DNA from 3 places in the Mesorhizobium sp. M0563 genome. Region 2 is predicted to be linked to each of the others. Evidence: predicted binding sites of a transcription regulator. Region 2 holds the regulator's gene; each other region holds the start of a gene.
The links. Region 2 encodes PhoB, which activates phosphate uptake and scavenging genes when phosphate is short. Its sites were predicted from a motif close to TGTCATNNANCTGTCAT; they were not measured.

Region 1 (4,458 bases), on a different contig from region 2:
CCGGGATGGGCATTCACCGCCTCGTCGAAGCGCTCCCAGAATTCGAGGTCATAGTGCCGAAGATAGGATGCGGCCAACTCATCCTTGGACGGAAAGCTGCGGTAGAGGCTTGGCTTGGTGACGCCGGCACGCCGTACGATCTCGTCGACGCCGATCGCCCTGATGCCTTGCCGGTAGAACAGGTCGCGCGCCACCTGGAGAATCCGTTCGGCGGCGCGAGGCAGCGGTGCGCCATTCTCGTTGATCGTTGGTTCAATGCTTTTCATGTCTGGTTTGCCGATTGCCTGGTTGACAATGTTACCGGTCGGTACGTATGTTCCGCACATCTGAAACGTACCGGTCAGTAACATGATAGCTCAATCCCGCCCGTTTGGCCAGCGCTACGCTTTCGTCGTGGTCGCCGTCATCTTCCTCTGCCTGCTGATCGCCGCGGGCCTGCGTTCGGCGCCGGCAGTCATGATGCTGCCGCTGGAGAATAGTTTCGGCTGGCGGCGCGACGTCGTCTCGCTGGCCGCGGCCACCGGCATCTTCCTCTATGGCCTGACTGGGCCGTTTGCCGCGGCGCTGATGGAGCGGATCGGGCTGCGCCGCACCTTGCTTGCCGCGCTGCTGTTGATGTCGGGATCGACCGCGCTCAGCCTGCTGATGACCAAGCCGTGGCATCTGCTCCTCACCTGGGGCGTGTTTTCCGGCATCAGCTCGGGCGCCGTCGCCACCGTGCTCGGCGCCACCATCGTCAACCGCTGGTTCAAGACCAATCGCGGCCTTGTGATGGGACTGATGTCGGCGTCCAGCGCCACCGGGCTGCTGGTCTTCCTGCCGCTGCTCGCCTCGCTCGCCCAGTCTGGCGGCTGGAAGCCGGTCGCTATTGCCATTGCCGTGGCCACCGCCGCCTTGGTGCCGCTGGTTTATATGCTGGTACCGGAGCGTCCGGCCGCGATCGGCATGGTCCGCTATGGCGCCGAGCTCGACGATGTGCCGCCCGCGCCGCCGGCCGCGCAAGGCAATTTCCTCGCGCATACGCTGAGCACGTTGCGCCGCGCCGCCGGTACGCGTGTGTTCTGGTACCTGTTCGCCACCTTCTTCGTTTGCGGCTTCACCACCAACGGGTTGGTCGGCACGCACCTGATCGCCTTTTGCGGCGATATGGGCATCGGCGAAGTGCAGGCCGCGGGCCTGCTCTCGATGATGGGTATCTTCGATCTTATTGGCACGACGCTGTCGGGCTGGCTCACCGACCGTTTCGACCCGCGCAAGCTGCTCGGCATCTATTACGGCATTCGCGGCCTGTCGCTGATCTATCTGCCCTATTCCGGCTTCTCGGCGACCAGCCTGATCATCTTCGCCGTATTTTACGGACTGGACTGGATCGCCACAGTGCCGCCGACGCTGCGGCTTTCCAACGAGGCGTTCGGCGACCGCAGCGGGCCGATCGTCTTCGGCTGGATCGTCGCCGGCCATCAAGTCGGCGCAGCGACAGCGGCCTTTTTCGGTGGCACTATGCGTGAGTTGCAGGGCAATTACGAGCTTGCCTTCCTGATCGCCGGCATGACGGCAATAGCCGCCGCCTGCATCTCGCTGCTGATCAACACCAGCCGCCCGGCGTTCGATCCTGAACCGCAGGCGGCATAGCTTCTCGTTGCAGGAGAGATGCCGTCGGCCAAATTGCCGATCTCCCCCCTCGCGGGGGAGATGCCCGGCAGGGCAGAGGGGGCGCGAAGGTTCGCCAGCCTCCGACTTTACGCAATGTTCTGCCCAAACTCCGCTGCTCCGTCTGATTTCTTTCTGATTTGTACGTCGGCGGGACAGCGCCCCCCTCTGGCCTGCCGGCCATCTCCCCCGCAAGGGACCCGCAAGGGGGAGATCAGCAGCTTCGCCGCCGAGCGGTCCAGCCTTCCCGCTTGTTGATGTCAGAAAACCTTCATCGTTTCGAAATGTGCCTGAAACATTGAAGCTGGAGCTTGGCGGCGACGTTCAACGCCATCCAGGAGACAGCCATGAACAAGATTTCAATGACGCGGCGCGCTTTCGTCACGTCGGCCAGCGCCGTTGGCCTGGTCGGCGCCTCGGGTCTCGCCCTTCCCTATTACTCGCGCGCCAATCAGCGCCCGGCCTTCACCCATGGCATTCAGTCCGGCGATGTCGACGCGACCAGCGGCATGGTCTGGACGCGCACGGACCGGCCGTCGCGCGTCATGTTCGAAGTGTCGTCGACGGAAAATTTCGCCAATGCCGTCCGCCTGGCGCCGCTCGATACGTCGCCGGCCAGCGACTATACGGTGAAGCGGCTGCTTACCGATCTCGCCTCCGACCAGGACATTTTCTACCGCATGGTGGCGGCCGATCTTGCCGACATCAACGCCGTTTCGGAGCCGATCGTCGGCCGCTTCCGCACGGCACCTGCCTCGAAGCGCGACATTCGTTTCGCCTGGTCGGGCGACACCGCCGGCCAAGGCTGGGGCATCGACGAGACCGGCATGAAGACCTACGCCACGATCGCCAAGCACACGCCCGACTTCTTCCTGCATTCGGGCGATACGGTCTATGCCGATGGTGCGATGAAGGACGAGGTCGACCTGCCCAATGGCGACAAGTGGAAAAACACAGTGCTGATCGACGAAAAGCGCAAGGTTGCCGAGACGCTGGACGAATACCGGGCGCAGTGGAAATACAACCTGATGGACAAGAACGTTCTTGCGCTCAGTGCCATCTGCCCGACTTTCTATCAGTGGGACGACCATGAGGTGCTTAACAACTGGTCGGACTCGAAGGACCTGACCGCCGACGACCGCTACACCGAAAAATCGATCCATGTGCTGGCGGCACGTGCTGCGCGCGCCTTCCACGAGATGACGACGATCCGCTACGAACTGTCGGAGCCGGGCCGCGTCTACCGCAAGATCGCTTATGGGCCGCTGCTCGATGTGTTCTTCCTCGACATGCGTTCCTACCGCGGCCCCAACGGCCCGGATATGCAGGAGACGATGACGCCGCAATCGCGCATCCTCGGCGAACAGCAGATTAAGTGGTTGAAGCGTGAGCTGGCAAATTCCAACGCGACGTGGAAAATCATCGCCGCCGATATGCCGCTCGGCCTCGTGGTCTGGAATGACGGTACCAAGAAGGTCGGGGCCGAGGCAGTCAGCAATGGCGACAATGGCCCGGCCAAGGGGCGCGAGCTGGAAATTGCCCACCTTCTTCGCTATATAAAGAACGCGGGCATCAGCAATACCGTTTGGCTCACCGCAGACGTGCATTACACGGCCGCGCATTACTACAATCCGGACAAGGCGCAGTTCCAGGACTTCAATCCGTTCTGGGAATTCGTTTCGGGTCCGATCCATTCAGGCACATTCGGACCGAATGGTTTCGACATGACCTTCGGCCCGGAGCTGAAGTTCATCAAGGCACCGACTGCCGAGCAGGGTCAGAACCTGCCGCCGTCGGCCGGCCTGCAGTTCTTCGGACTTGTCGATATCGATGGCGCTACAGAGCAGCTGACGGTGCGGCTGATGGATCGCGACGACAGCGAACTCTACAAGGTCACGCTCGATCCGGTCCGGTCGGCGTGAGCGACTGCACCATTATCCTCGGGCCAGCCCGAGGGTAGGACGTGTATCAATCGGGATAGCAGACGACGGGAATGTTGGGCCAGACGGCGCTGTCGCATCCGGCATTTTGCTGCCTTTGCTTGAAGGCGGCGCTGACTGGCCCGGTCACCACCGGGTCGACGCCATCGGGAGCATCGGCAAAAAGCTGCTCCGCCGACCGCTTGTCGGACGGCAGGGCAGTCCGCGTCTCCTTGAACGACGCGGCCGACTGCGCCGCGCCTGCCGCGAGGAGGACGGCGAGTGCGCTACATGCCAAAATCGGCCGGAGTCTGCTGCCTGCGTCGATCATGAAATTCGAACTGCCCGGACCATGAAAGGTTCCGCCTTGGTTAATAATTCCACTTCACACCAAGACATTTAAGATTTGGTGACTTTATTTGGTGACTCGCCTCCTCTTTCGCAATTGCGAAAAACCCTGTATGAGCCGCCCAACCGAAAGAGGCAGCGCCTTTTGGCCTGCTGCCTGCAACGCTCCCGAGACCAAAACATGAAAATCCGCAATATCGCGATCATCGCGCACGTCGACCATGGAAAAACCACCCTCGTCGATCAGCTCCTGAAACAGTCCGGCTCGTTCCGCGACAACCAGCGCGTCGCCGAGCGCGCCATGGATTCGAACGATCTCGAAAAGGAACGCGGCATCACCATCCTGGCCAAGGCGACCTCGGTCGACTGGAAGGGCACCCGCATCAACATCGTCGACACGCCCGGCCACGCCGACTTCGGCGGTGAGGTCGAGCGCATCCTGTCGATGGTGGATTCGGCCATCGTGCTGGTCGACGCCGCCGAGGGGCCGATGCCGCAGACCAAATTCGTCGTCGGCAAGGCGCTCAAGGTCGGACTGAAG
Region 2 (4,458 bases):
GGCCTCGCCGACATTCCTGATCTTGCCGCTGTCGATGGCGTCCTTCAGCACTTCCATCGAACCGGCAAAAAGGAAATCGGCATTCGGATCGGCGCCCGAGCCCTTGATGAAGACATAGTTGCCTTCCGGCTTCACCTTGAACACGTCGCGGGCCTGCATGCGGCCGACTTCCTTGTTGTCGAAGGTCAGGTAAAAGACGTCCTTGTTCTCGATCAGCCGGTCGTAGCCGACAACCGGAATACCTTCGTCCAGCGCCTTCTGCACGGCCGGCCCTATCGCCGAGGCGTCCTGCGCCAGGATGATCAGTGCGTTGGCGCCCTGCGAGATCAGGCTCTCGACGTCGGTGAGCTGCTTGCCGGGGTTGGACTGTGCGTCGGCGGAAATATACTTGTCGCCTGCGGCCTCGATGGCCGCCTTCATTGCGGCTTCGTCGGTCTTCCAGCGCTCTTCCTGGAAGTTCGACCAGGAAACGCCGATGACCTTGTCCTTAGCCTGCGCCACCGACGCAAGCGCCAGCGTCATGGCGACACCCGCCAGAATGGCGGTCGTGAATTTCTTCATCATATCCTCCCTGCGCCGCGTACGGCGTGACCAATTGGCCCCAAAGGCCAGCTTAGAGGCGCTAATTTTTTCGAGCCTCGAAAAAATACTGGCCCGATCTCCCGCTGCTGTCAACATCGATTCTGATGGATTTTGATGTTGCTGCGAGTTTTTTCGAGCTTCGGAATAAACGATGACAGCGCCACCTGCATCTGACACTATTTGCCTCATCTGACACTATTTGTCGGCATTACCGACGGCTTCCGGTTCATGAGCGGCCGCGGCAAACCGGGAGGAAAGCAAAACGATGTCGGTCGGAATCCGCCATGACGATTTGCGCCGGCGCAACCGGGCGATGGTGATCTCGGCCGTGCGCCGGGCCGGCCAGCCATCGCGTACGGAGATCGCCGCAACCACCGGCCTCAGCCATTCGACCATATCGGCGATCTCCTCCGACCTGATACGGGAAGGCATCCTCGCCGAGAGCAAGGCAAGCGAACCCGTTTCGTTGAAACGCGGTCGTCCGCAGGTCGGCCTCGCCCTCAATCCGGAAGCGGCGGCGGTGCTGACCGTGGTGTTGTCGCTGAATTTCCTGTCGGCCGCCATCATCGACTATGCGGGGCAGGTGGTCGCCGAGGAACAGCGCCGGCTGGACACGCTGACCATGCCGCGCGACGAACTGATCCGCGAATGCATGGCCATCGTCCGGCGCCGGCTGGACGATCCAGATCTTGACGTCCGCAGTGTCGCCCGCATCGCCCTGGCGATTCAGGGAATTACCGACTCCCCTGCACGCGCCATGCTGTGGTCGCCGATCACGCCCCAGACGGACATCGCCTTTGCCGACATGCTGGAAGATGAATTCGGCATCCCGGCCACGGTGGAGAACGACTGCAATATGATGGCGGTGGCTTTGCGCTGGCGCGATCCGGATCGCTATCGCGACGACTTCATCGCCATCCTGCTTTCGCACGGCATCGGCATGGGGCTGGTGTTGAAGGGCGAGCTGTTCACCGGCACGCATTCCTCGGGCGGCGAGTTTGGCCACATGATCCATCGTCCGGGCGGCGCGCTCTGCCGTTGCGGGCGGCGCGGCTGCATCGAGGCCTATGCCGGCAATTACGCCATCTGGCGCAACGCCACGCAGATGAGCGAAGACAGCCAACCGGTCGCCGACGTCAGCGACGCCGACATGCGCGCGCTGGCGGTTCGGGCGCGCGAGAAGGACGGGCCGGAACGCGATGCCTACCGCAAGGCCGGCGAAGCGCTGGGTTTCGGTCTCGGCTCGCTGTTCGCGCTGATCGATCCGGCACCGGTCGCAATGGTCGGCGCCAGTGCCGCCGCCTTTGATCTGATCGAGCCGGCCTTGCGGAAGGCCATCGCCCAGACCGCCGGCGGCCAGCATTCGGGCTCGATCTCCTTCGATACCGAGCCGAACGAATTGCCGCTGATCCGCGAAGGCTGTGCAATGCGGGCGTTAAGCTTCGTCGACCAGCAGATTTTCGCGCCGGGCGCGCAAATGAGGCCCGGCGTCAGAAAGAACGTAGCCTGACTGGGCGGGTCAATCTTCCCTGATCGCGTAGCCGGCACCGCGGATGGTGCGGATGACATCAGGCATGCGGCCGTTGTTGACGGCTTTGCGCAGCCGCCCGACATGCACGTCGACGGTGCGTTCGTCGATATAGATCGTCTCGCCCCAGACATTATCGAGTAACTGGCTGCGCGAGAAGACGCGGCCCGGATGCCGCATCATGAATTCGAGCAACCGGAATTCGGTCGGCCCGAGCCGGATCTCGGTCTTCTTGCGATACACCCTGTGCGATTCGCGATCGAGCACGATGTCGCCGACCTTCAGCACGCTGGACAGCACTTCCGGCTTGGCGCGGCGCAGCAGCGCCTTGACCCTGGCCATGAATTCCGGTGTCGAAAACGGTTTGACCAGATAGTCGTCGGCGCCGGTCGAAAGACCGCGTACCCGGTCGCTCTCCTCGCCGCGCGCGGTCAGCATGATGATCGGCAGCCGTTCGGTTTCGGGGCGCACCCGCAACCGGCGGCAGAGCTCGATGCCGGAAACCGCTGGTATCATCCAGTCGAGCACCAGAAGATCGGGCACATTCTCCTGCAAACGGATCTCGGCTTCGTCGCCGCGTGTCACCACCTCGACCTGGTAGCCTTCGGATTCGAGATTGTAGCGGAGCAGCACACCCAACGGCTCCTCGTCCTCCACCACCATTATGCGTGGTGCGATCATCGGCTGGGCACCCCCATCATGTCGCCGGTGCGGACATTGTCGTTTCGTCTTGCTTCGGACGATTGACCGGCAATTGCTCGCCGGTCAGCACATAATACGCATTTTCGGCGATGTTGGTGACATGGTCGCCGATCCGCTCCAGATTCTTGGCGCAGAACAGCAGATGCGTGCAAGCGGTGATGTTGCGCGGGTCTTCCATCATGTAGGTCAACAGTTCGCGGAACACCGACGTATATTTGACGTCGATGCGCTCGTCGGCGGCGCGTAGCTTGGCCAACGCGGCCGCATCGCCTGCAGCATACTCCTCGATGACGCCCTGCACCTGGATGAGCACCAGCTGCGCCATCGCATCGATGGAATGCGATAGGTCGCGCGGTGTGACGCTAAGGCCGACCGCACTCACACGCTTGGCGATATTCTTGGCAAGGTCGCCGATGCGTTCGAGATCGCCGGCCATGCGGATCGCCCCGACGACATGGCGCAGATCGTGGGCCATCGGCTGGCGCTTGGCGATCAGGGTGATGGCGCGGTCGTCCAGTTCGCGTTGACGCGCATCCATGATGGCATCGTCGGAAACGACGCGTTGCGCCAGCACGTTGTCAGAATTCAACAGGGCCTTGGTCGCCCCGCCGACCATCGAACCGGCGAGGTCGGCCATGTCGCGGATCAGCTTGCTGATCTGCTCGAGATCCTCGTCGAAAGAAGCGACTGTGTGTTCGCCCATGGTCCTGTCCTCATATGCGTGATCGGAACGGCTCAGCCGAAGCGGCCGGTGATGTAATCCTGCGTGCGCTTCTCGCGGGGCGACGTGAAGATCTTCTCGGTCCGGTCGAACTCTACCAGTTCACCCAGATACATGAAGGCGGTCTGGCGCGATACGCGCGCCGCCTGCTGCATGTTGTGGGTGACGATGACGATCGTGTAGTCGGCTTGCAATTCGTCGATCAGTTCCTCGATCTTGGCGGTCGACAGCGGGTCGAGTGCCGAAGCCGGCTCGTCGAGCAGAATGACTTCCGGCTTCACCGCCACGGTGCGGGCAATACAAAGCCGCTGCTGCTGGCCGCCTGACAGGCTCAAGCCGCTGGCGTTGAGCTTGTCCTTGACCTCGCCCCACAGCGCGGCCCGCTTCAACGCTTGTTCGACGCGGCCGTCCATTTCGGACTTGCCCAGATTCTCATAAAGCCTGACGCCGAAGGCGATGTTCTCGTAGATCGACATCGGGAACGGCGTCGGCTTCTGGAACACCATGCCGATCTTGGTCCTCAGGAGATTGAGGTCCTGCGAGCGGTCGAGAATGTTCTTGCCGTCGAGCAGCACCTGGCCCTCGGCTGTCTGCTTCGGGTAGAGTTCGTAGATGCGGTTGAACACACGCAGCAGCGTCGATTTCCCGCAGCCCGAAGGGCCGATGAAGGCAGTGACGCTGCGCTCGGGCAGCGACAAGGTGATGTCCTTCAACGCCTTGCTCTGGCCGTAGTAGAAGTTGAGGTTCTTGACCTCGATCTTCGTCTTCTCGGCGACCGTCTCGGTCATCGTCATGTCCGCGGACAACATCTGTGTCATCTGTCCTCTCTGCGTCCGGTAAGGCTGCGGGCGAGGATGCTCAAGCCCAGAACCGTCAGGGTGATTATGAGTGCGCCGGTCCACGCCAGTTGCTGCCATTCCTCGTA
Region 3 (4,458 bases), on a different contig from region 2:
CAGCCACTTTGCCTGTGGTTTCGGGGAAGAAGTCGGGCGCCGCATGGCGCTTGCCGAACATCATGTCGTACTGCAGCAGACGGAAGTCGCGGATTGCCGGGTCGATCTCTTTCTGACGCGACCAATCGGGGGTGGCGTCGCCCGCCGGTGCCAACAGCAAATTGCGGTCGATGACGCGGTAGTGCTCCCGCAACTGGCCGAGGAAGCCGGTATAATAGGGATGACTGATGCCGGCAGTCTTCAGGATATGGTAGGGCAGGAAGGCTGGGCTGACGGCGCCGAGATCCTCGGCCGGGCCGCTGCGGTTCGACCAGACGATCAGCGGCGTCTGGTGATGCAGCAGCATCTGGTCGGCCGCCTCCTTGCGCGGCGCGACATTGTCCTTCATGAAACCGGTCTCGACGTAGACCGGCCCAAGCGGCGGCAGATGGTCGCCGAAGAAGGCGATGACCGTCGGCCGCTGGCGTTTCTTCGCCCATTCGATCAGCCGCTCGAGGCCGCGGTCCGCGTCGGAAGAGCCTTCGGCGTAGCTCAACAGCGATTCACGCGCCCATTGGCTGATCGGCGCCTGCACCTTATGGGTCGGATTGTTATAGCGATACGGCTCATACGGCCCGTGGTTCTGCAGGCTGACGGCGAAAAAGAACACCGGCTCGGCGCTGGTATCGGCCTCGTGGATGATCTCGTCGGTCATCGCCGCGTCCGACGCGAGCGGTCCGCGTTTTTGCATGGGCGGCAACGTCTCCTCGGACTTGAAGTCGTTGAAGCCGAAATCGGCATAGACGGCTCCCCGGTTCCAGAACCAGTTGGTGCCGGGGTGGATGGCGCGTGCCCGATAGCCCTGACTTTTCAGGAAGGTCGCCAGTGACGGGGTCGGTGTCCGCACATATTGCTGGTAAGGAATACTGCCCGCCGGCAGGAAGGCGTTGGAAAAGCCGGTCAGGGCCTCGAACTCGATGTTGGCCGTCATGCCGCCGAATTCGGGCGAGAACATGTAGCCCGTGCGCAGTGCCCGCACATTGGGGATAGGGTCGGGCGTGATGGTGACGCCGGGCAGCTTGGTCGGATCCCAGAAGGATTCGCTCATGACGACGATGATGTCGGGCTTCTCGGCGGGTACCGAGACCGTCACCTGCGGTTTGCCGATCGCTTCGATCGCCTTGCCGGAATAGCCGGGCGGCGCCGAGACATGGGCCATCGGGACGTTCAGCGCGAATGCGAGCGCAAAACCGTTCGAGGCATAGTTTTCCTTCTGGTCCCACATGATCGGGATGATCTGCAGCCGGTCGCGCGTCCATGAGAAAGTGGCATAGTCCATGATGGAGACGAAGAAGGCGATCAGCGGCACTGTCAGCGTCAGCCGGGCAAGGCGGCCCTTGTGGCTGAGCGCCGGAACGCGGCGGCGCCATAGCCGCCAGCCATAGACGAGAAGCGACAGCCCGCCGACGATGCCGATCGCCAGGGCAATGGCGGTTCCCGGGCGATCGCGTACCAGGAGCGGCATCAGCGCCACGATCTGCCGGGAATAGAGGAAATCGGTCGGATAGAGCGGATCGCCGAGATAGAGCGACTTCTGGTGGCCGACGAACGCCAGCGACAACGTCAGCGGCGCGAGGATCATCAGGCTCTGATGGCTGCGGCCGAGCACGGCGTCGAGCCCTATGAGGATCAACGCAAAAATGATGATTGTGGTCCAGCCGGGTTTGAAGGGCTGCAGAAAGAAGTCGATGGTGCCGGCAAAGTTGCCGCGCACGATCAATTCGATAGCGAACACCAGGATGGCCGCGGCCAACAGGCTGATGAAGCCATAGCGGATGACAGGCCATTTGCGCCCTGGCAGATAGCCGGTGGCCGGATCGCCTTCGAGAAACTGTGGCGCGGCCTCGGCTGCGCTCTTCTTGGTCTTTGCCACTGCGATAGTTCCCCGGCCCGCAACAAAAGCGTCACTCGACTGTCATCGAACTGTCACGCAAAGCTAGCGCCTGTGGCGGAAATAAGAAGAGCCAGCAAACAAATCGTGAGCGGTTTTCATCATGAGTGATCGCCAAAAAGCCTGCCGAAACAGGCACTCGGCCGACGTTGCGCGGTCAAGGTTGGACTTGACTTGGCCGCACGCCTTGCGTCACAGGCAACGAGAACCAGCAGCTGGGAGCCGCCGATGGCCATCGCATTCACCTTTCCGGGGCAGGGCAGCCAGGCTGTCAGCATGGGCAAGGACCTTGCCGATACCTTTGTTGAATCGCGGCGGATCTTCGAGGAAGTCGATGATGCGCTCGGCGAAAATCTATCGAAGCTTATCTGGGAAGGCCCGGAAGAGACGCTGACGCTGACCGCCAATGCCCAGCCGGCGCTGATGGCGGTGTCGCTTGCCGCAATCCGGGCGTTGGAGGCGCGCGGCTTCTCCCTGAAAGGCAAGGTCACCTATGTCGCCGGCCACTCGCTTGGCGAATATTCGGCACTTGCGGCCGCCGGTTTCGTTTCGGTCGCCGACGCCGCCCGACTGTTGCGCATCCGGGGTAACGCCATGCAGGCGGCGGTACCGGCCGGCGAGGGCGCCATGGCGGCGATCATCGGGCTGGAACAAGCCGACGTCGAAGCCGCCTGCGCAGAGGCTGCCCAAGGCGCGGCCAAAGATCCCGCGCAAGCCTTGGTTTGCCAGATCGCCAATGATAATGGCGGCGGCCAGCTGGTAATCTCCGGCGCCAGGTCGGCGGTCGAACTGGCGGCGAAGCTATGCACGGAGAAGGGCGCCAAGCGGGCGCTCATGCTGCAGGTTTCGGCGCCCTTCCATTCGGCATTGATGAAGCCGGCGGCCGAGATCATGCGGGAGGCACTGGCCGCCGTGACGAAGAGTGCACCGGCCGTGCCGCTGGTCTCCAATGTTACGGTGACCCCGACGAGCGATCCCGACGAGATCGCCCGCCGCCTCGTCGAACAAGTGATCGGGCGCGTGCGCTGGCGCGAAACGGTGGAGTGGTTCGGCGCGAATGGCGTTGCGACGCTATATGAAGTAGGCGCCGGCAAGGTTCTGTCGGGGCTGGCGCGGCGCATTAACCGCGATATTGCCACCAGCGCAATCGGATCCGCGGCGGATGTCGAGGCGGCGCTGGCGGCGCTTGCATAATCAACTGGCGATTTGACCCCGCTCCGTGCGAAGGGTGTTCGCTCAGATCAGGAGACAAAAATGTTCGAATTGACCGGCCGCAAGGCGCTCGTCACCGGCGCATCGGGGGGCATCGGCGAGGCGATCGCCCGCGTACTGCATGGCCAGGGCGCCATCGTCGGCCTGCACGGCACGCGTATCGAGAAACTGGAGGCGCTGGCCGCCGAACTGGGCGACCGGGTCAAGCTGTTTCCGGCCAATCTTTCCAATCGCGACGAGGTCAAGGCGCTTGGCCAGAAGGCGGAGGCCGATCTCGAAGGCGTCGACATCCTCGTCAACAATGCCGGCATCACGAAGGACGGGTTGTTCGTACGCATGGCTGATGCCGACTGGGATAGCGTGATCGAGGTCAACTTGACCGCCGTGTTCCGGCTGACCCGCGAGCTTACCCATCCGATGATGCGGCGCCGCCATGGCCGCATCATCAACATCACTTCAGTGGTCGGCGTCACCGGCAATCCCGGCCAGGCCAATTATTGCGCCTCCAAAGCCGGAATGATCGGCTTTTCCAAATCGCTGGCGCAGGAGATCGCCACCCGCAATATAACCGTCAACTGCGTCGCCCCGGGCTTCATCGAATCGGCGATGACCGACAAGCTCAACGACAAGCAGAAAGAGGCGATCATGGCGGCGATCCCGACGCGGCGCATGGGCACGGGCGCCGAAGTCGCCTCTGCCGTCGCCTACCTCGCTTCCAATGAGGCGGCCTACGTCACCGGCCAGACCGTTCATGTCAATGGCGGCATGGCAATGATCTAACACTTGGGAAAACGCTTCATTCCGTCTTGGATGCACGGGATTTTTCGTGTAATGCCGCCCGCAACCCGGCGGTTCGGGCAAAAACCGGTCCTGTTCCGCTGCGTTTCCCGCAGGACCATCTTTCAGCTTGATTAGCGGCATTCTGCCCGCTAACGAAGACAGACAACCAAAAGACGAGGATGCCCAAATGAGTGACACCGCAGAGCGCGTCAAGAAGATTGTCATCGAGCACCTTGGCGTCGATGCCGACAAGGTGACGGAGCAGGCGAGCTTCATCGATGATCTGGGCGCGGACAGCCTCGACACGGTCGAACTTGTCATGGCGTTCGAAGAAGAGTTCGGCGTCGAAATCCCCGACGATGCGGCCGAGACCATCCTGACTGTTGGCGATGCGGTGAAATACATCGACAAGGCCTCGGCCTGACGCTATTTGCAGTCATCACCGGGGAGGACCTGCGATGAGGCGTGTCGTCGTCACGGGCCTTGGGCTGCTTTCGCCGTTCGGCATGGGCTTCGAGCACAGCTGGAATGAGCTT

Region 1: NKI50_RS26270 (alkaline phosphatase D family protein) is a predicted target of PhoB. The motif match lies at 1,909-1,925, and genes of this name have one in related genera.
Region 3: NKI50_RS25825 (LTA synthase family protein) is a predicted target of PhoB. The motif match lies at 1,953-1,969, and genes of this name have one in related genera.

Annotation. Positions count from the first base shown of each region.
Region 1 covers NZ_JAMYQV010000026.1:10,773-15,230, reverse strand. Annotated here, with positions in the region: gene NKI50_RS26280 (TetR/AcrR family transcriptional regulator) at 1-266, opposite strand, end outside; gene NKI50_RS26275 (MFS transporter) at 349-1,632, shown strand; gene NKI50_RS26270 (alkaline phosphatase D family protein) at 1,998-3,572, shown strand; gene NKI50_RS26265 (hypothetical protein) at 3,619-3,900, opposite strand; gene typA (translational GTPase TypA) at 4,099-4,458, shown strand, end outside.
Region 2 covers NZ_JAMYQV010000010.1:56,031-60,488, forward strand. Annotated here, with positions in the region: gene xylF (D-xylose ABC transporter substrate-binding protein) at 1-561, opposite strand, end outside; gene NKI50_RS14950 (ROK family protein) at 848-2,092, shown strand; gene phoB (phosphate regulon transcriptional regulator PhoB) at 2,102-2,791, opposite strand; gene phoU (phosphate signaling complex protein PhoU) at 2,808-3,515, opposite strand; gene pstB (phosphate ABC transporter ATP-binding protein PstB) at 3,548-4,351, opposite strand; gene pstA (phosphate ABC transporter permease PstA) at 4,348-4,458, opposite strand, start outside.
Region 3 covers NZ_JAMYQV010000025.1:20,504-24,961, reverse strand. Annotated here, with positions in the region: gene NKI50_RS25825 (LTA synthase family protein) at 1-1,912, opposite strand, end outside; gene fabD (ACP S-malonyltransferase) at 2,159-3,124, shown strand; gene fabG (3-oxoacyl-[acyl-carrier-protein] reductase) at 3,185-3,922, shown strand; gene NKI50_RS25810 (acyl carrier protein) at 4,110-4,346, shown strand; gene fabF (beta-ketoacyl-ACP synthase II) at 4,381-4,458, shown strand, end outside.